One region of the Rahnella sp. RFA10(1/100) genome, then DNA from elsewhere that is predicted to be linked to it. Evidence: predicted binding sites of a transcription regulator. Region 1 holds the regulator's gene; the other holds the start of a gene.
What was found. The regulator LexA, encoded in region 1, represses DNA repair genes until DNA is damaged. The targets are predictions, from matches to a motif close to TNCTGTATGTACATACAGNA.
Positions count from the first base shown of each region.

Region 2: uvrB (excinuclease ABC subunit UvrB) is a predicted target of LexA. The motif match lies at 7,265-7,284, and genes of this name have one in related genera.

Region 1 covers NZ_SEWR01000007.1:243,714-254,692, reverse strand. Annotated here, with positions in the region: gene plsB (glycerol-3-phosphate 1-O-acyltransferase PlsB) at 1-2,265, opposite strand, end outside; gene ETV65_RS20005 (diacylglycerol kinase) at 2,501-2,869, shown strand; gene lexA (transcriptional repressor LexA) at 2,989-3,597, shown strand; gene dinF (MATE family efflux transporter DinF) at 3,880-5,244, shown strand; gene ETV65_RS19990 (CsbD family protein) at 5,434-5,643, shown strand; gene zur (zinc uptake transcriptional repressor Zur) at 5,795-6,304, opposite strand; gene ETV65_RS19980 (ROK family transcriptional regulator) at 6,404-7,591, opposite strand; gene ETV65_RS19975 (DUF5107 domain-containing protein) at 7,701-10,955, shown strand; gene ETV65_RS19970 (aldose 1-epimerase) at 10,974-10,979, shown strand, end outside.
Region 2 covers NZ_SEWR01000001.1:1,285,361-1,296,339, reverse strand. Annotated here, with positions in the region: gene ETV65_RS05920 (LysR substrate-binding domain-containing protein) at 1-374, shown strand, start outside; gene bioA (adenosylmethionine--8-amino-7-oxononanoate transaminase) at 375-1,652, opposite strand; gene bioB (biotin synthase BioB) at 1,833-2,870, shown strand; gene bioF (8-amino-7-oxononanoate synthase) at 2,874-4,025, shown strand; gene bioC (malonyl-ACP O-methyltransferase BioC) at 4,009-4,800, shown strand; gene bioD (dethiobiotin synthase) at 4,860-5,540, shown strand; gene ETV65_RS05890 (ATP-binding cassette domain-containing protein) at 5,545-6,255, opposite strand; gene ETV65_RS05885 (hypothetical protein) at 6,604-6,819, shown strand; gene uvrB (excinuclease ABC subunit UvrB) at 7,410-9,416, shown strand; gene ETV65_RS05875 (VF530 family protein) at 9,550-9,918, shown strand; gene ETV65_RS05870 (isochorismatase family protein) at 9,948-10,475, shown strand; gene yvcK (uridine diphosphate-N-acetylglucosamine-binding protein YvcK) at 10,539-10,979, opposite strand, start outside.

The DNA of each region.
Region 1 (10,979 bases):
AACGGCTTTATCGAAGAATTCAGGGGCATTGATACCGTGCAGTACGGACAAACGCTGCGCCATAATCCGGCTCTCTTTCTCCAGCGCACCACGGTTGATACTTGGGTTATTGGTGAGCAGGGAGAAGGTAATCGCGTAGCGTTGCAGCGTTTCACGTACACCGGCCGCCAGCAGTTGCAGGGTACGGATCCGCGCCGGATTAAGGGTCAGTTCATCATCTTCAAGATGAATGATTTGCTGGCGTGCCAGTTCCAGCGTCAAAACATCCAATACCTGTGGCAGCTCAGACGTCTCGAAATGCATAAACAATTCGGCTTTGAGCATCGGATAAATCAGTTCGACCTGACGCAGTAATTCCGCGCGGCTGACCTGACGGTGATGCATCACAATGCTTGAAATCAGCGACGGCAACACCAGCATATGATGGATGTTGTTGCGGTAGTACGTCATCAGAACGGCCTGTTCGCGCGGCAGTACGATGATGTCGCCAATGTTGTCTTTCTCAACCTGGAACTTGTTCATGTTCAGCGCGTGATCGAGCAACTGATCGGCAGTCAGATCCGGCACCGTTGAATCCGCGTTGTAAGGTACGTTACGCAATAATTGCAGGTAGCAGTCGATTTGCTCGGTCAGTTGTTCACGGGTCAGTGAACGCTGGCGTGAGGCCAGCAGCGCGGTACAACACAAGTTCATAGCATTGGCTGCTGCTGAATTGTTGATACGCACCATGATCTGTTCTGCTAAGTCCTGTACCGTTGGCGTCAGCCAGCTAGGACGTTGTGCTTCGATCGGGTCGATGGCTTCACGCCAGGTCGGCACATTCTGGTTCAGGTAAGTGGTCAGATGCAGCGGTTCACCAAAGTTCACATATCCCTGGCCAAGGTTGCGCAGCTTGCGCAAGCCGTTAAGCATTTGCGTCAGGCTTTCTTTCTCTTTGGTCGCACCGCGCAATTCTTTGGCGTACGTACCGACTTCCATGACGTGCTCATAACCGATGTAAATTGGCACCAGCGTGATCGGGCGTGAACCACCGCGCAACATGGCCTGAATAGTCATGGCCAGCGTACCGGTTTTCGGCTCCAGCAGGCGTCCGGTTCGCGAACGCCCCCCTTCCACAAAGTATTCCACCGAATAACCACGGCTGAATAGTTCGCCCAGATATTCACGGAACACCGTTGAATAGAGCTTGTTTCCTTTGAAGGTTCGACGAATAAAGAACGCGCCCAGACGGCGGAAAATCGGGCCAGCTGGCCAGAAATTCAGGTTGATGCCAGCGGCAATATGCGGCGGTACCAGCCCCTGATGATAGAGCACGTAAGACAGAAGCAGATAGTCCATGTGGCTGCGGTGGCAGGGCACATACACAATTTCCTGGCCGTCCAGCGCCAGCTGGCGTACACGCTCAGCATTATTAACATTGATGCCTTTGTACAAACGGTTCCACGTCCAGCTCAGTACGCGATCAGAGAGGCGCACGGCTTCATAAGAGAAGTCAGCGGCAATCTCTTCCATCAGGGCGATGGCATTTTGCTGGGCTTTTTCGTGGGAAATTTTCTTGCTGCGGGCTTCGTCTTCAATCGCTTTTTCAATGGCTTTTGAGGACAGCAATTTGTTGAACAAGTCCTGACGTGCCGGAAGACGTGGGCCAACGGCGGCCAGACGTTGACGGGAGAAGTGCATCCGCGCCACACGTGCCAGCTTTTGAGCAATGGTTTTATCTGTGCCGTGTTCCGTCGCCATATAACGCAGGGAAACGGTATTGGAGAAGCGGACAAAACTGTCCCGCCCCAGCCAAAGCACAGCGAAGAATTTCTGGATGCCGTTCAGTACGCGCAGATGTGGCGTGTCATCCTGACCTTCACGGCCCGGTGCCCGACCAAACATCACCGACACCGGCAACATCTGAATGTCTAAATCCGGGTTATTGCGGTGCAAATCAAGGTAGTCGTGGAACAGCTTTACGGATTCCTGCTTCGGCGTGTAATAAGAGAATACGCGCGGACCTTCAGCAATAAAGACATGGCTTGGCAGCAGGGTTCCGTCAATTTCCAGCGGAATAAGGGGATCAGGCAGATTCTGTGCCAGACATTGCGCACGCAACGTCAGCAAATCGGCTTTGGAATTATAGGGCAATACATACAAAATCGGCCGCGTCGGGTCTAAATGCAACTCGGTAACCGGATCTGAAGGTATGACCTTGCTCTTTACCAGCAATGAGAGCGGTAAATTCAATAATGTGTAATAAAGTCTACGCCAACCTGACATAAAAACGTGAAGCCTCTTGTTAGCCATTTCGCCGCAAGGATACCAGAAAGCTCAGATGAGATCTGTGGTGATGCAATACCCTTCTTATTTCAAGCCGCAGGGGTGTTGGCTTAAGACGTTCACCCGAATCACTTACTCATGTAAGCTCATCAGGATTCACTTCTTTACCGCCTTTCTGCACCCCGACTATTTGGGGTATAAAGTGCGGCAAATTCTCTAAGGATCAGTAAAAGAAATGGCTAACCAAGTCACTGGATTTACCCGAATTTATAAAGCAGCTGGCTATTCCTGGAAAGGGCTGAAAGCGGCATGGCAAAATGAAGCGGCCTTTCGCCAGGAAGCCAGCGTCGCTATTCCGTTAATTTTGTTATCTTTTTGGTTTGATGTCAGCCCCGTAGAACGCATTCTGCTGGTGGGATCCGTTGTTTTGGTCTGTGTCACTGAACTGCTCAACAGCGCGGTAGAATGCGCGATAGACCGTATCGGATCTGAGTTTCACGTACTTTCAGGTCGTGCAAAAGATATCGGCTCGGCTGCCGTACTTCTGACCATCATATTGGCGTTTTTTGTCTGGGTCAGCATCTTTTGGCCACGATGGTTCTGATTTGGAATCTGCATTCCAGGAATCAACGTTATGCCCTGTTTTTATTCAATCTTAGGTTTTCATTGATCGTTTAGCTGTATATACTCACAGCAAGACTGTATAAACAACCAGGGGGCGGAATGAAAGCTTTAACGACCAGACAACAAGAGGTCTACGACCTTATTCGCGATCATATCTCCACCACCGGTATGCCACCCACCCGCGCAGAGATTGCATCACGTCTGGGGTTCCGTTCCCCCAATGCGGCGGAAGAGCATCTCAAAGCGCTGGCGCGTAAGGGTGTTATTGAGATTGTTTCCGGCGCATCACGTGGCATTCGTTTGCTGATGGAAGAAGAAGAGGGTTTACCGCTGATCGGCCGGGTTGCTGCCGGTGAGCCGTTGCTGGCCCAGCAACATATTGAAGGACACTATCAGGTCGATCCGGCCATGTTTAAGCCGAGTGCCGATTTCCTGCTGCGTGTCAGCGGTATGTCGATGCGTGATATCGGTATTCTTGATGGCGATCTGCTGGCTGTACATAAAACGCAAGACGTGCGTAATGGACAGGTTGTTGTGGCCCGTATAGATGATGAAGTCACCGTGAAACGTCTGAAAAAACAGGGCAGTGTGGTGCAGTTATTGCCTGAAAACAGCGATTTCCAGCCGATCGTGGTTGATTTACGTGAGCAGAATTTCAGCATTGAAGGGCTGGCCGTAGGCGTCATCCGCAACGGTGACTGGATCTGACCTTCGTACTTCGGGCTGCAGATGCGTTGGCTGCGTGCGTTCACCCGAATCACTGACTCCTGTCAGCTCATCGGGATTTTTTTACTTGCCGCCTTCCTGCAACTCGAATGACTCGGTCAGATATTACTGGGTCAAATTCTTGATCCCAATGGTCATATTGTTGATTTGCGGGTTCGTTAGCCGCCTCTGACATACCGCTAAGCTTTAACGTTTCATCTCGTCGCCCCTTCCGGGGCGATGTCACTTACAGGCATAACCTGAACCTCCGGCATGAGATTCTCTATGCAACATCATTCCCCGCGACAAACACTCAAAAACACCTTTTTAAGCCCCGCCGATAAGGCGCTCTGGAGGCTGGCATTGCCGATGATTTTTTCAAATATCACGGTGCCTCTTCTCGGGCTTGTGGATACGGCGGTGATCGGTCATCTCGACAGCCCGGATTATCTCGGCGGAGTGGCTGTGGGTTCGATGATCACGACTTTCCTCTTTATGCTCTTACTTTTTTTACGGATGAGTACCACCGGCATGACCGCTCAGGCGCTGGGCGCGAATGATAACCGGTTGCTGGCGCGCGCTTTCGTACAACCCTTTCTGCTGGCCGTATTGTCTGGTCTCACCATAGTGTTGTTCCGGCACCCCCTGATGGAACAGGCGTTTCATATCGTCGGGGGCAGCCAACCGGTGCTTGAACAGGCGAGGCTGTTTATCGAAATTCGCTGGTTCAGTGCCCCGGCTTCACTGGCGAATCTGGTGATCCTTGGCTGGCTGTTGGGCATTCAGTATGTTCGCGGGCCGGTGATTTTGCTGATTGCCGGGAATCTGCTGAATATCATTCTGGATCTGTGGCTGGTGATGGGGCTGGGCTGGAATGTGCGTGGTGCTGCCATGGCGACGGCAAGTTCCGAGTATTTCACGCTATTTATCGGGCTGTACTTTGTCTGGCGGGTAATGAAGCAACGGGGTATAACCGGCGCACAAATCACCTCGGCCTGGCGTGGTAACCTGCGCCGTCTGCTGGGGCTTAACCGCGACATTATGTTGCGTTCACTTCTGCTTCAGCTTTGCTTTGCCTCACTGACCGTTCTCGGCGCACGGCTTGGCAGCCACATCGTGGCGGTGAATGCGGTGCTGATGAACCTGCTGACCTTCACCGCTTTTGCGCTGGACGGTTTTGCCTATGCTATCGAAGCGCATTCCGGTGAAGCATTCGGTGCCCGGAATCGCCAGAAATTGCTGGATGTCTGGCATGCCGCGTGCCGTCAGGCCGGGCTGGTTGCCCTGATTTTTGCCCTGATTTATGCGCTTGCAGGCGGGGCGATCATTGATGCGCTGACGTCACTACCTGAGTTACGCGAACTGGCGGACCATTATCTGGGCTGGCAAATCATCCTGCCGCTGGTAGCTGTCTGGTGTTATTTACTGGATGGCATGTTTATCGGTGCCACGCGCGGGCGGGATATGCGTAACAGTATGGTCGTGGCGGCGATAGGATACGGGCTGACGCTTTTCAGCTTACCGCTGTTGGGCAACCATGCCTTGTGGCTGGCATTGACGGTTTTCCTGGGGATGCGGGGATTATCCCTTGGCTGGATTTGGTGCCGTTACTGGCGGCACGACACCTGGTTTTCGCTTCATGCGGACTGATTTGTATGCTTTTCAAAGGAATAAACCCCGCCCTGGCGTTATTTCCTGCTTTGGATTAATCCTAATAACGGGTTTTATCTCTGTTTCAGGAGGATTAATCGAGATTCTCTACTAACCTTTGAAGTGTTAAGGACGAACTGCAAGCCAGAAATGCAGTTCACAAAACCCAAGGTAACAGGAGATATTATTATGAATAAGGATCAAGCCGACGGTAACTGGAAACAGTTCAAAGGGAAAGTGAAAGAACAATGGGGTAAATTGACTGATGATGACCTGACAGTGGTTGAAGGTAAACGTGATCAGTTAGTGGGTAAAATTCAGGAGCGCTATGGCTATCAGAAAGATCAGGCCGAGAAAGAGCTCAATGAATGGGAAACCAAAAATAAATATCACTGGTAACATGCGACTCCCCCTCGCATATCAGTGACGTATCCTGAAAAATGCTGCTCCTACCCGGAACAATTCAGGATACGGGTACACGGAAGTACCCAACCTTTGCATTTCACCTTCCCGCAGTCTTTCAGTTCCTCTTCCGTAACACCTTCATCTCTCAGCGTTTTTTCACCACTATACTGTGGTCGTGATCACACCGGTCATGGCTGTCACAGGTTTCCACTACTTTACATTCTGCACATAATCCATGCGCTTCCACCACAGAATGGCGAAGATCAAAGCCGGATTCCATTGCCAGTTTTGCCAGGCGTTCTTCGATGCCATCGGTGGTTTTTTCTGTGACCAGCCCACAGCGGTCACAGATAAACAGCGCAGAAGTATGGCTTGGCTCTTCAAAATGATGGCAGAGAACATAACTATTTGCAGATTCAACGCGGTGAATAAACCCCTGTTCCAGCAGAAAATCCAGCGCCCGGTAAACCGTTGGCGGTTTCGCCTGAGGTTCGCTCACACGCAACAGATCCAGCAAATCATAGGCGCTGATCGCACCGGGTTGTTGCGTCATCAGACGCAGTACTTCCAGCCGCTGCGGGGTCAGGCGAACATTGCGCTGCTGGCAAAGCTCTTCAGCTTGTGAAAGTAATTTTTCCGGGTTATTCAGGGTCATGGCAACGGTCTCTGAGCGCAGATTGGAATAAAGAGGCCACATCATGCGACCCGTGATGATTTTACCATGCTTGCACCAAAACGACGAATTATGCGCCATTCAACCTGCCATCGCGTCCAGCGCCTTTTCCACATACAGATATCCGATACCCATAATCTGCTGCTCCCGGCTCAGTATTCCCGGTGCAATATGCGTAGCCTGAATTTTGACGTGATCGATACGATCAAAGGGATTGAGGCCGCTTTGTCCGCAGACGGTTTTCAGCCAGGCATCGCCAAAACCACAACTGCGGCCATAAAGATAAATGTGATTGATATTCAGAATGTTAAGAAAGTTATACAGACTCAGCCCCAGCGCGCGGGCACCTTCCATAACCTGCTCGCAAATGGCACTTTCACCCCGATGATAGCGGTCGATCAGTTCCTGTGTTGAAGGCGTTCTCCTTGCCGGATCCGCAGGCTCAAGCTGACGGGCCTTTTTCTTTAATGCTGACAATGAGGCCAGCGTTTCGAGGCAACCATATCGTCCGCAGGCGCACCGGTCGCCTTGGGGATCAATGATGGTATGGCCGATTTGTCCGCTGCCAAACAGATTACCGCGATAAATTTGCTGGTTAATCACGAAGGAAGAACCGATGCCGTAATCGACATTAATTACACAAAAATCCTGATGATAATTAATGCCTTGCCATTTCTCCGCCAGCGCCAGCATGATGCAGTCATTGTCCATCAGGATGTCAGTTTGCAACTTTTCTTCCAGAAGATACTTAATCTCAATTTCACCGGTCCAGGGTGCCTGCGGCATCCGCTGTGATACGCCGGTAGTCGGATTAACCTGCCCGTGGATCGCCAGTGCCAGCCGGATTTTCAGTCCGGGATAGCTTTTTTTGTACTGATGAAAGCAGGCTTCGATTTGCGTCAGCAGTGCATCCGGCGTTCTGACCGAAATCTCCGTCATTTGATAGTCACTCAGCGGTAAAACGAGTCTGCTGACCAGAATACTTTCGATGCGGTAAGGCGTGATATTCAGGCACAGCACGGCGCTGCCGTCGGTGGCTATCTGGTAACTTCCGCCGCCCAGCCCGCGCGAGTGTAAATTGACCGGACTGTGGATGATTAAGCCATCATTTTGCAGATCGTCGAGGATCTTACTGACGGCCGGGATCGACAGACGGGAAAGCCTGGCCAGCGTGGATTTACTGGCATTTTTCTCGCGATATAGCAACGTCATCAGCACCTGCTTATTGAACTGACGCAGCCGCAGATTATTCAATCCGGTTACCGACATTTACTAAACCCCGTTTACTGAATTGCGTGACCGTAGCAAATCCTCCCTGTCAGTACGCTGCGTAGAATCTCGAAATTGATATTTCGATCCAGCGCACTGAGGGGAAATCATGAGCACAGCGGTAAAAGTCTGGCAGGAAGCGATCGAGCTCCCGACCTGGCTGACAGGAAAACAGGACACGCACCCGATGTTTCTGGCACACCGGGTTTATCAGGGGTCTTCCGGTGCGGTATATCCGTACGGCGTGACGGATACGCTGACCGGTGAGAAGGTTATGAAAACCTATCAGGCGCTGTATCTGGAAAATGATTTTCTTAAAATCATGCTGCTACCGGAGCTGGGTGGTCGTGTCCACCGTGCCTGGGACAAAATAAAACAGCGTGATTTTGTCTATTACAACGAAGTGGTGAAACCCGCGCTGGTCGGTTTACTGGGGCCGTGGATTTCCGGGGGTATCGAATTTAACTGGCCGCAGCATCACCGTCCGACCACTTTTATGCCGGTGGATTTCACTCTTCAGGCACACGATAACGGTGCTCAAACCGTGTGGATGGGCGAAGTGGAACCGATGCGCGGCTTGCAGGTAATGACCGGTTTCACCCTTTATCCCGATAAAGCGCTGCTGGAAATCAGCGCCAAAATTTACAACGGCAATCCGACGCCGCGCCATTTCCTGTGGTGGGCTAATCCGGCAGTTACCGGCGGTGATGGCCATCAGAGCGTATTTCCGCCGGATGTCACCGCCGTTTTCGATCACGGTAAACGGGACGTTTCTTCCTTCCCGATAGCCACCGGCACCTATTATAAGGTGGATTACTCGGCGGGCGTGGATATCTCGCGCTATAAAAACATTCCCGTTCCGACGTCCTACATGGCCGACAAATCTGACTATGACTTCGTGGGCGCGTATGACCACGAACAGCAGGGCGGATTACTGCACATCGCTGACCATCATGTATCGCCGGGTAAAAAGCAGTGGACGTGGGGGAACTGCGATTTCGGTCGTGCGTGGGATCGTAATCTGACCGATAACAACGGGCCTTATATTGAGCTGATGACCGGCGTATTCACCGATAATCAGCCGGATTTCACCTGGCTGGATGCATTTGAGGAGAAGTGTTTCGTTCAGAATTTCCTGCCTTACAGTGCCCTGGGTACGGTGCAGAATGCCTCCGGGCAGGCGGTGATTAAACTTGAGCGTCACGGGCCAAAACTGGCGTGGGGCATTTATGCGGTCAGTCCGTTGCAAGGCGTGAAAATCAGGATCAGTTCTGAAGATGGCACGCAAATTCTGCTGGAAAAGGACATGACTTTGCAGCCTGGAGACGTGGTTCAGGGCGAACTGAGTGGCGAATTCCCATCGCGCCTTCAGCTGCGCTTGCTGAATGAACAGGGGCAAGAGCTGTTGTCCTATCTGGAACATCAGGCCAGTGAGACGCCGTTACCGTCGCCTGCCAGCGCGCCCTTGCCCGCGCAGGACATCACTTCTGCAGATGAGGCCTGGTTTATCGGTCAGCATCTTGAGCAATACAACCATGCCAGTCAGGGGGCTGTGAATTATTACCGGCGTGGTGTGGAACTGGATGCGCTGGATTATCGCTGCAATCTGGCGCTGGCAACACTCAGCTACAATCAGGCTAATTTTACTCAGGCCCTGGCTTTTGCTGATGTGGCGCTGAGCCGGGCACACAGACTGAATAAGAATCCGCAATGCGGGCTGGCGAGTCTCGTTCGTGCGAACGCGCTTGAGGAGACCGGTGATTTTGACGCGGCTTTTGACAGCTATTACCGCGCCGTCTGGAGCGGCAACGCTAAATCCGGGGGCTACTTCGGGCTGACACGGATAGCCATCCGCCGTGAGCAGTATCCGCAGGCGCTGAGTTTCTGTGAGCAAGGGTTGGCGACGCAGGCGAATCATTACGGCCTGATCGGACTGAAAGCCACGCTGCTGTGTCTGCTAGGTCAGGACGCCGAGACGTATATCGAAGCACATTTAACACGTTACCCGCTGCATTACCTTCTGCACTTCCTGCGTTATCACCTTTCGCCTGTTGCGAAATCGGCAGCGCAATTGCGCGATGTCACCGGCCGGCGTGGCGAAAACGCCATGAATATCGCCATTCAGCTGACCGGTTGCGGACTGGATGCGCTGGCACTCGAAGCGCTGGACGTGCTGAAAAGTCAGGAAACGTTACCGCTGTATTTGCAAGCGTCCCTGCAAAAAGAAGGGCGCGAGGCATTGTGTCTGGCAGCGCGAAATGCTTTCCCGCAGCATGTTCGTTTCCCGCAATGGCTGGCGGAAGTTCGCATGCTTGAGGCTTTCCCTGATGACGCATTTGCCTTGCATTTACTGGCGTCTTTCCATTACAGCAAAGGTAATACACAAACGGCGGTGGACTGCTGGCAGCGTTGTCTGGTGCTGGAACCGGACTTTGCGGATGCATGGCGCGGACTGGGAATTGATGCGTGGAACCGTCAGCAAGATAGTGCAAAAGCGCACCACTGTCTGGAAGAGGCGTGCCGTTTACAGCCACAGGATGCGCGGCTGTTATTTGAATCTGATCTGCTTAATCGCCTGACCGGCGTTGCGCCGCAAATCCGTCTGGCGCGGTTGGAAAAAGTGTTGTCCGTCGCCACACAGCGTGACGATCTGATCGCTGAACTTCTCAGTTTATATAACCAGTGCGGACAGTTACAGGCAGCACGGGCACTGCTGGCTGACCGGAAATTCCATCCATGGGAAGGCGGTGAAGGGCGCATCACCGGTCAGTATCTGCTGAATAAACAGTTGCTGGCGTTTGAATATCTCAGTGCAGGAGATGTGATTGCCGCGCAGGCGCAGCTGTTATCCGCGCTGGAATATCCGCAAAACCTCAGCGAAGGACGGCTGGTCGGGCAAACGGATAACGATATCTGCTTCTGGCTGGGTATTTGTGCGCAAAAACTTCAGCAGCATAAACAGGCGCAGACTTGGTTTGAGCGTGCGGCGGCGGGTGACAAAGGGATTGGCGAGCGGCGCTATTACAATGATCAGCCGGTAGATTATTTGTTCTATCAGGGTATGGCACTGCGCAAACTTAATGATATAGAGCAAAGCCGTCAGGTCTTCAGGCACATGCTGGAATGGGCGGAGAGCACAGCGGACCAGCCTGTTCAGGCTGATTTCTTCGCGGTGTCATTGCCGGATTTAGTCGTGCTTACCAGCGATCGTCAGAAAGAGCATCGCATTCATTGTCTGCTGGTGAAAGCGCTGGCCCTGCGTGGTCTGGAAAACGAGGCTTACGCCGATGTGTTGCAGCAAATCTTTGCGCTGGATCCTTCCTGTGCCAAAGCACATCTCTTTTCACAATTACCGGATTGCTGAGTGAAGGAGAAGAGAAAAATGGCT
Region 2 (10,979 bases), on a different contig from region 1:
AAACGTTGCTTCACCCGACGCGGGATCGTCGCGACTGGTTGTTGTGGCTGCGTGAGGAAGGCGTGCAGGGGCTGCCTTCGGCGAAATCGCAGCATTTTGATACGCTGGATCTGGCGATCAACTCGGCATTACAGGGCTATGGTGTTGCGATAGGTGATCTGACATTAATTGAAGATGATTTGCAGGCGGGAAGGGTGATTGCGCCGTTCCCGCTGTGTGTGGCAAGCGGGGCATCGTATACGCTGTTGTATCCGGAAAACCCGACACCCGCGCTGAAAGTTGCCATTGATTTTCTTAATGAAGAAGCGCGGCTCAGCCGGGAAAAACTGAGCGCGCTGTTGTCCACCTCGCACCGGTTAGTCAGTACAGGTTAATCAGTACAGTGTGGTCAGGGCGCTGGCGATGGCACCGGTCAGTTTGCTCAGTTCTTCAGGTGAAATGATGTACGGTGGCATCAGATAAATCAGTTTACCGAACGGACGTATCCACACTCCCTGCCCGACGAAATGCTTCTGCAACCGCGCCATGTCTACCGGCTGGCGCATTTCCACCACACCTATTGCTCCGAGCACCCGTACGTCAGCAACGGCCGGATGCTCTGCCAGTGGCCGCAACCCGGCATTCAGCTGCTTTTCAATGTTCAGTACCTGTGCCTGCCAGCGGTTTTCCGCCAGTAAATGCAGACTGGCGTTGGCGACCGCGCAGGCCAGCGGATTGCCCATAAAGGTCGGGCCATGCATGAAACATCCGGCCTCGCCGTCGCTGATCACCTGCGCCACATGGCGGGTGGTAAGCGTGGCGGAGAGTGTCATATAGCCGCCGGTCAGCGCTTTACCGAGGCAGAGAATATCCGGTGAAATCCCGGCGTGATCGCAGGCAAACAGCTTACCGGTGCGGCCAAAACCGGTGGCAATTTCATCAGCAATCAGCAACACGCCGTATTCATCGCATAACTTACGTACGCGGTTGAGATACCGCGGGTGATAAATCCGCATTCCGCCCGCGCCCTGAACCACCGGTTCTAAAATGACTGCCGCAATTTTGTGGTGATTCTCGTCCAGCATGTTGGCAAACGGCGCGATATCCGCCTCATTCCATTCACCGTCAAAACGGCTCTGCGGCGCATCGGCAAAAAGATGCTGTGGCAGATAACCCTGATACAAACTGTGCATCGAATTTTGCGGATCACAGACCGACATCGCGCCAAAGGTGTCGCCGTGATAACCATTGCGCAGGGTCAGCAAGGTCTGCCGTTTTTCGCCGCGCGCCTGCCAGTATTGCATCGCCATTTTCAGCGCCACTTCAACGGCCACCGAACCGGAATCTGCCAGAAATACACATTCAAGACCCGCAGGCGTCATCTCTACCAGACGACGGGATAACGCAATCGCCGGCGGGTGAGTCATCCCGCCAAACATGACATGTGACATTTTTCCGATTTGTGCGATGGCCGCCTGATTGAGCTGCGGATGGTTGTAGCCGTGGATCGCTGCCCACCATGACGACATACCGTCCACCAGCTGGCGGCCATCAGCCAGTTGTAACATCACGCCGGATGCGGATTCGACCGGATACGCGGGCAGCGGTTTGGTCATAGACGTATACGGGTGCCAGATGTGGCGCTGGTCGAATTCAATATCGGCGGGTGTCATAAACGAGTCCTGCTGAGGGTAAGTTGTAAACCAAAAAATAATTTTAACGTTGACGGTAAACCAAAACAAATTAAAAATGGTTTACGGATTATGAAAACATCAAGCCCAAAATCATTCTGATTGCATCTAGGCAGCCTGAAGGATGAAGGGGTAACAGATTATTATTTGGAGAAGTCATCAATGACTACCCGCACCCACTGGACGCTGGAAAAAACCCAGGCCCTGTTCGATAAGCCATTCCTTGAGCTGATGTTCGAGGCGCAGCAAATCCACCGTCAGCATTTCGATCCGCGTCAGGTTCAGGTCAGTACCTTGCTGTCGATCAAAACCGGTGCCTGTCCGGAAGACTGTAAATATTGCCCGCAGAGTTCCCGTTACAAAACCGGGCTGGAGTCTGAACGTCTGATGCAAGTCGAGCAGGTGCTCGAATCTGCCCGTCAGGCGAAAGCCGCCGGTTCGACCCGGTTCTGCATGGGCGCGGCGTGGAAAAACCCGCATGACCGCGACATGCCCTACCTTGAACAAATGGTGCAGGGTGTGAAAGAGATGGGCATGGAAACCTGCATGACCCTCGGCACGCTGAACACCACGCAGGCACAGCGTCTGGCGCACGCCGGGCTGGATTTCTACAACCATAACCTTGATACCTCGCCGGAATTTTACGGCAGCATCATTACCACCCGCAGCTATCAGGAACGTCTGGACACACTGGCGGAAGTGCGCGGCGCGGGCATTAAAGTGTGCTCCGGCGGGATTGTCGGTTTGGGCGAAACCGTGAAAGATCGCGCCGGTTTACTGATGCAGCTGGCGAACCTGCCGGTGCCACCGGAAAGCGTGCCGATCAATATGCTGGTGAAAGTGAAAGGCACGCCGCTGGCTGATAACGACGATGTGGATCCGTTTGATTTCATCCGCACCATCGCGGTGGCGCGCATCATGATGCCGCAGTCTTATGTGCGTTTGTCCGCCGGTCGTGAGCAGATGAGCGAGCAGACCCAGGCAATGTGCTTTATGGCCGGTGCCAACTCCATCTTCTACGGCTGTAAACTGCTGACCACGCCCAACCCGGCGGAAGACAAAGACTTAATTCTGTTCGGCAAACTGGGGCTTAACCCGCAGGCATTCGAAACAGAAATGGGCGATAACCAGCAGCAGGCCGTGCTGGCTGAACAGCTGGTTCATGCGGATACCGACCAGTTTTACAACGCCGCCGTATAACCGATGAGCTGGCAAACGCGGATTAACGAAGCGGTAGCCGCGCGTAAACAGGCAGCGGCATTTCGCGTACGGCAGCCAAACCGGGGCGGCAGCGCACGCTTCCTGACGCAGGGCGAACGGCGTTATCTGAACTTTTCAGGTAACGATTACCTGGGCCTGAGTCAGGACGCAGACGTGATTGCCGCGTGGCAGCAGGGCGCGCAGAGATATGGTGTCGGCAGCGGCGGTTCCGGCCACGTCACCGGTTACAGCGATGCGCATGCAGAGTTTGAGCAACAGCTGGCCGGCTGGCAGGGATATCCGCGTGCGTTGCTGTTTATCTCCGGTTTTGCGGCAAATCAGGCGGTTCTCGCGGCGCTGATGCAAAGCGATGATCGCGTGCTGGCTGACAAACTCAGCCATGCGTCTTTGCTGGAAGCCGCAGCGCATGCGCCTTCGCTGTTGCGCCGTTTTCATCACAATCAGCCGGATTCCCTGCAACGCCTGTTAGAAAAACCGGTAACCGGTGAAACGCTGGTGGTGACCGAAGGCGTATTCAGCATGGACGGCGACATGGCACCGCTGGCTGATCTGCAGCATTTATGCCAGGCACACGGCAGCTGGCTGATGGTCGATGACGCACACGGCGTGGGTGTTACCGGTGAACAAGGGCGGGGCAGTTGCTGGCAGCAGGGCATCAGGCCGGAACTGCTGGTGGTTACCTTCGGAAAAGCTTTCGGCTGCAGCGGCGCGGCGGTGCTGTGTGATGATGCTACTGCCGATTATTTGTTGCAGTTCGCCCGCCATCTGATTTACAGCACATCGATGCCGGCAGCGCAGGTGTGTGCGTTACAGGCGTCACTGGCACGAGTCCGGCAGGATGACGGCTTGCGTGATAAACTGGCGGCCAATATTGCGCGTTTTCGCGCGGGTGCCGCCGGTTTGCCCTATCAGCTCACCGGTTCGCAAACGGCGATCCAGCCGGTGATTGTGGGTGAAAATCAGCCCGCGCTGGATCTGGCTTCGGCGCTTCGCGGGCGCGGTTTATGGGTCAGTGCCATCCGTCCACCGACGGTGCCACCGGGCAGTGCGCGGCTGCGCATTACCCTGACGGCGGCGCATGAGCCGGAAGATATCGATTTTTTGCTGGAGTCCCTTTATGGGTGCAGTCACTGAATTAGTGAACAAACAAGCGGTGGCCGATGCGTTCAGTCGCGCCGCCATCAGCTATGAAAACGCCGCGCAGTTGCAGCGTGATGTGGGTGAGGAATTGCTGGCGCTGGCAGCGCCGTATCTGAAAGATTCCGGCAAGATTGTCGTCGATGCCGGTTGCGGCACCGGCCACTTCAGCCGGTACTGGCGCGCGCAGGGCAAAAATGTCATTGCGCTGGATCTCTCCGAAGGCATGCTGAACCGTGCGCGTGAACTGGATTCAGCCGATGAATATATCCCTGGGGACATCGAACGTCTGCCGTTTGCCGACAATTCTGTCGACATCTGCTTTAGCAATCTGGCCGTGCAGTGGTGCAACGCACTGCCGCGCGCGCTGGAAGAAATGCACCGGGTCACCCGCAACGGCGGGCTGGTACTGTTTTCTACCCTGGCAGAAGGTTCGCTCAATGAACTGGCTGCGGCGTGGATGAAGGTCGATGGCCGGCGTCACGTGAACCAGTTCCTGACACCGGACAAAATCGCTGAAGCCTGTGCGCCGTATCGTCATGAAGTGACGTTCAGCGATCACGTTGCCCGATTTCCTGATGTCATGTCACTGCTTCGTTCGCTGAAAGGCATCGGCGCGACGCACATCAAGAACGGCCGGCTCGGCGGCCTGGGTGGCAGGGAACGTCTGCAATTACTGGACAAACACTATGCCCGCCGCGACGGCATCCTGCCGCTCAACTACCGGCTGGTCTACGGCATTTTGCAGGTCGAAGAACTGATCCCTCGCTGATCGGCTCCTCCCCTTCGCTGGGGAGGGAGCCAACCAACACCAGACTTTTATTAAAATAAATGATGAAAAAATACTTTATTACCGGCACCGACACTGAAGTCGGTAAAACCGTGGCGACCACTGCTTTTTTACAGGCTGCTGCATGCGCCGGACACACAACCGCCGGTTATAAACCGGTGGCATCAGGCAGTGAAATGACCGGGGAAGGGCCTCGCAACAGTGATGCGCTGGCCTTGCAGGCTTACAGCACTGTCGGGCTGCGTTATGACGAAGTGAACCCGTGCACGTTTATCGAACCGACGTCACCTCATATCGTCAGCGAACTGGAAAACCGGCCGATTGATCCACAGGTGTTATCAGACGGGTTGCGTCATCTCGAACCGCTGGCGGACTGGGTGGTGGTGGAAGGCGCGGGCGGCTGGTACACGCCGCTGACGGCAGATTACACGTTTGCCGACTGGGCGGTGGCCGAACAATTGCCGGTAGTGTTAGTGGTAGGCATGCGGCTCGGTTGTATTAACCATGCCGTGCTGACGGCGCAGGCCATTGTACAAAGCGGCTTGCCTCTGGCAGGCTGGATAGCCAATGACATTCAGGAAACGGGGAAGCATCATCAGGCTTACAGAGAGACACTCACGCGTATGCTGCCTGCGCCCCTGTTGGGCGAGATCCCGTACCTGACTCAGGGTTTGGACGTGAATTTAGGCCAATATCTGGATCTGGACCGCCTCACCCGCTGAGACATCAGACGGTCAGATAATTTTTGACTAACGTATCGTCAAGCTGCGCCAGCGTGCCTTGCGCGATGTTTCGTCCGTCATCGACCAGACAGAAACGGTCCGCGACGCTGCGGATGAACGGCAATTTATGGCCGACCAGCAACAATGTCAGACCAAGATCACGGTTCAGGCGGTGAATAATATTACCCATATTCGCCGCCATTGATGCGCTGGTATGCTCGGTGGGTTCATCCAGAATCAGTAATTCAGGCTCCTGAACCAGTGCACGGCTGATTGCCAGTTGCTGCTGCTGGCTTTCATCAAGTTCACCGGCTTTGCGCGCTCCCATTTCCTTTAGTGTCGGAAAAAGGTCATACACTTCTTCCGGCACACGACGGGTCTTATTCCGGCTGGCCATCATAGCAATTTGCAGGTTTTCATCGACGCTCATCTGGGAGAAAATCTGCCGTCCTTGTGGCACGTAACCGATACCCATTTGCGCACGGCTTTCGACCGGCAAATTCAGCAGACTTTGCGGTTCTTCATCACGTGATTGCCAGGAAATTGCACCGCTTTTCACCGGAAGATGCCCCATGATGCAGTTCACCAGCGTGGTTTTTCCTACGCCATTTCGCCCGATCAGGCAGGTACATTGACCGCGGTACAGTTCGAGATTGATATCCCACAGAATATGTTTTTGCCCATAATACTGATTAACTGATTTTACACTTAACATCAGATCTCCCTCCCGCACGGAGCCTTCCGCTGAACTTCACTTTGACGGCCACTGTCATATTTCTGACATTTATGTTCCGCTATTGATGCCCCTGACAGAATTTAATCCCGTTTGTTGACGGACAATCTGACAGCATCAATGACAGATAAATATCCCTTAACCAGTCATAAATGGGGCTAAGAGAGGTTTCCCTACGTTAAAAATGATTCTGTACCCCAGAAAACAGGGAGATCTTCATTTTTTACGCCGGGGTGAAAAAAGCAGTTCTGGCTGCCTTAACCTTTTCATGCACAGACGTTGCAACTCTCAGGCCAAGTTTGTAAAAACGGCAGGGAAAAGGGGCGTTGCATGGGTGTTACCAGCCAGGCCCCTTACAATTTAGGATTATTCATTAGCGTTTCTGAGGTTTTGAGTTTTCCCCCGCAGGGTGCGGCATCAAGGGAACTGCACTTTGCCAGTGCTGCCCTTACTGCTTTTGGTGCAACCTCATGGACAAACATGAGCAAAAAATCCTGTCGGGATGCACTTTTGGTTTTTGCAAGAAACATCAGCCTGACTCTCTAGGCAAAATAGGCATAAATAAGGAGATAAAAAAGATAAAAAATAACTAAAAAAGACCTCTCAGACCGGCAGGAGGCAAAATCCTGTTTTTTACCAACTCCCGCAGCGCGGGGCGTGCTGAGACTTATCCACTATTCCTGTGGATAACCTTGTGTATGAGAGTAAGAAAAGTTGCTACAGACGAGTCAGCATGCGGGTTCCGCTCAGTTTGCCCGTATTCGCAGCTTTTTAGTGATAATCTTTTTAATCAATGAGTTACCTAAAAGCAATACAGTCGTAATTCGTTCGTCATAGTTGTGTCAATCTTCGTCAGCCTGTGGTCAGGAAGCGGAAGGGGAAAGAATTTTGGGAAAAAATGTCACCTGATGGTGAGAGATCTCATCCTTCATATCCTAAAAAAGTGCAGCAGCGCCAGCAGGTTAAACGCAAACATCCTTTATCGGTTGGAAGCTGGTTTTATATACAGTATTATAGCGAAGGTAAAATCAGGGCTGGCAAAAATCGCGAAGTCTTTCATACTATTTTTCCGCAAACTGTTCACCCGTACAGCGCGCACGGCCCTATGCGTTCCCATTTCAGTCAGGTAGCCCGTCATGAGTAAAGTGTTCAAACTGCATTCCGAATTTAAACCGTCCGGCGATCAGCCAGAGGCGATACGCCGTCTGGAAGAAGGGCTGGAGAACGGGCTGGCGCACCAGACATTGCTCGGGGTCACCGGTTCGGGCAAAACCTTTACCGTGGCGAATGTGATTGCGGATCTGAACCGTCCGACGATGGTACTGGCCCCCAACAAAACGCTGGCCGCGCAGTTATACGGTGAGATGAAAGAATTCTTCCCGGAAAACGCCGTCGAATATTTCGTCTCTTACTATGACTATTATCAGCCAGAGGCGTATGTCCCAAGTTCAGATACTTTTATCGAAAAAGACGCCTCGGTGAACGAACACATCGAGCAGATGCGCCTTTCTGCCACCAAAGCTCTGCTCGAACGACGTGATGTCATTGTGGTGGCTTCTGTTTCAGCGATATACGGTCTGGGCGATCCGGATTTGTACCTGAAAATGATGCTTCATCTGACCAAAGGGATGATTATCGATCAGCGTTCGATCCTGCGTCGTCTGGCAGAGCTGCAATATGCACGCAACGATCAGGCTTTCCAGCGCAGTACTTTCCGCGTGCGTGGCGAAGTGATTGATGTGTTCCCGGCTGAATCGGATGATCTGGCGTTGCGCATTGAGCTGTTTGATCAGGAAGTTGAACGTCTTTCGCTGTTTGATCCGCTGACCGGCCAGGTGCAACATGAAGTGCCGCGTTTTACCATTTACCCTAAAACGCACTACGTAACGCCGCGCGAACGTATTGTACAGGCGATGGAAGAAATCAAGGTCGAACTGGCGGATCGCCGCAAGGTGCTGCTTGCCAATAACAAACTGCTGGAAGAGCAACGTATCAGCCAGCGTACGCAGTTTGATCTCGAAATGATGAATGAGTTGGGTTATTGCTCCGGTATTGAAAACTACTCACGTTATCTGTCCGGCCGCGGGCCGGGCGAGCCGCCACCGACGTTGTTTGATTATCTTCCGGCTGACGGCCTGCTGATTGTCGATGAATCGCACGTCACCATTCCGCAAATCGGCGGTATGTACAAAGGCGACCGCTCTCGTAAAGAAACGCTGGTGGAATATGGTTTCCGTCTGCCTTCCGCGCTGGATAACCGCCCGATGCGTTTTGAGGAATTCGAAGCGCTGGCACCCCAAAGTATTTATGTCTCAGCCACGCCGGGGAAATACGAGCTGGAGAAGTCCGGTGACGATGTGGTCGATCAGGTGGTGCGTCCGACCGGTCTGCTGGATCCGATCATTGAAGTACGGCCGGTGACCACACAGGTGGATGACCTGTTATCGGAGATCCGTAAACGTGTCGCGATTAACGAGCGTGTGCTGGTCACCACGCTGACCAAACGTATGGCCGAGGATTTGACGGAGTATCTGGAAGAACACGGCGAGAAGGTGCGTTACCTGCACTCTGACATCGATACCGTTGAGCGTGTGGAAATTATCCGCGATTTGCGTCTGGGGGAATTTGACGTGCTGGTGGGGATCAACTTGCTGCGCGAAGGGCTGGATATGCCGGAAGTGTCGCTGGTGGCCATTCTGGATGCGGATAAAGAAGGCTTCCTGCGTTCTGAACGTTCACTCATCCAGACCATCGGCCGTGCAGCGCGTAACCTCAACGGTAAAGCGATTCTCTACGGTGATAAAATTACCCACTCGATGGCCCGTGCCATTGAAGAAACCGAACGTCGTCGCGCCAAACAGGAAGCGTATAACCTCGAAAACGGCATCACGCCGATGGGGCTGAATAAGAAGATCTCCGACATCCTGCAACTCGGTCAACCGAAGACCAAAAAGAACAAAGACAAACGCGATGCCGAAGCGGCGCAGACCTTCAAATCGCTTACGCCAAAAGCGCTGGAGCAGCGCATTAAAGAGCTGGAAAGCAAAATGTATGCGCACGCGCAAAATCTGGAGTTCGAAGAAGCGGCTAACACCCGTGACGAGCTGCATGCGTTGCGCGAGCAGTTTATTGCGATTTCGTAAAGCGGTCCCCAAATAAGTCGGGTGATTGAACGCAGCCAACCCACAGGCAATGTGAAGTATGTCGGGGATAAAAGTGATAGACTGCGCGGCCTGTAAATCATCACCCTGACATCTTAAAATGACGAGCGAGCCAATGACGGATACACCACAAAACCCTGGCGCAGCGAAAGATCCGCTGCACGGCGTCACGCTGGAAAAACTGCTGACAACACTGGTGGATAACTTTGGCTGGCCTGCGCTGGCCTCACAGGTCAATATCAATTGCTTCAAAAGTGACCCGAGTGTGAAATCCAGCCTGAAGTTCCTGCGCCGCACACCCTGGGCGCGTAAGGAAGTGGAAACCTTATATCTGGATTTTATCGAAGGCCATCTGCGCCCGGATTTGACCCGCAGCAAGCGCCGCACCCCCTCGTCTGCACAGGTGCCGCAAAAAACCAAAGTCAGTACCGCCGCACCTGCAGCCGACAGCCCCTGGAATAATCATCCGCTGGTGAAAAAGTAATTCAACGTGTTCTTGTGAGGAGAAAACTCGTGTCAGAGCAACGTGTTCTTATTGTGGTAGATATGCAAAACGGGGTATTTGCTTCGCCGCGTTATGACCGCAGCGGACGGGTCGAACAGATTAATCAACTGATAGCCCGGGCAGGGCGCGTCATCTTCATTCAACACGCTGAAGGCGAAATGACGGAAGGGAGTGAATACTGGCAGGTATTGCCGGAGCTACATCTGCCGGAAGACGCACTTTCCGTGACTAAAACCGCCTGCGATTCTTTCTACCGCACCTCCCTCGATCATGTTCTGCAGGAAGAACTGAACGTAACCGGTTTTACTATCTGCGGTTGTGCGACGGACTATTGTGTAGATACCACCATCAAGGTTGCTGCCAGCAAAGGTTATGCCGTGACGGTCGCGTCGGATGCGCATACCACTGGCGATCGTACATATGTTTCAGCGCAGCAACTGATCGGGCAACATAATGAAGTCTGGCGTGAATTATCCGTGCCGGGCAATCCGGTAACGGTAAAAACGACGGCGGAAATTCTGGCCGACTGGTCATAAACTCCGTTTTCTGAACCCAAAAAAGGCCGCTAAAGCGGCCTTTCGTGTTTGTGATTTCCGGAATCAGATCATTTTTTGCAGCGTCTCTTCAATCGCCATCCGCAACATGTCGCGGTCATGACGATAGGGCACATCACTGGCTTCGAGCGGGCTTTGAATAATCAGATGTTCAGCGGCGCTGCTGCCGATGTTGACTTTAGGCCCGACAATGGCGGCATCGGCGCGGCGGCCGATACGCTTCTCGATCATATCCAGTTTGTCATCCAGCGTCAGCGAGGCGGCGGCGACACTCAGTTCTTTCCCCAGATTTCCGATATACACGATATGCGCCCGGCTGCGGCGCAGCGCGGCTGTCATATCATTCATCAGTAATAATGGCATCAGGCTGGTAAAGAAACTGCCCGGCCCGATCAGGATCAGATTGGCTTCGGCGATTGCCTGTAACGCTTCCCGGGTAGCGGGCACCTGGGGTTCCAGCAGCAATTCACGCGGTATTTGTGCCAG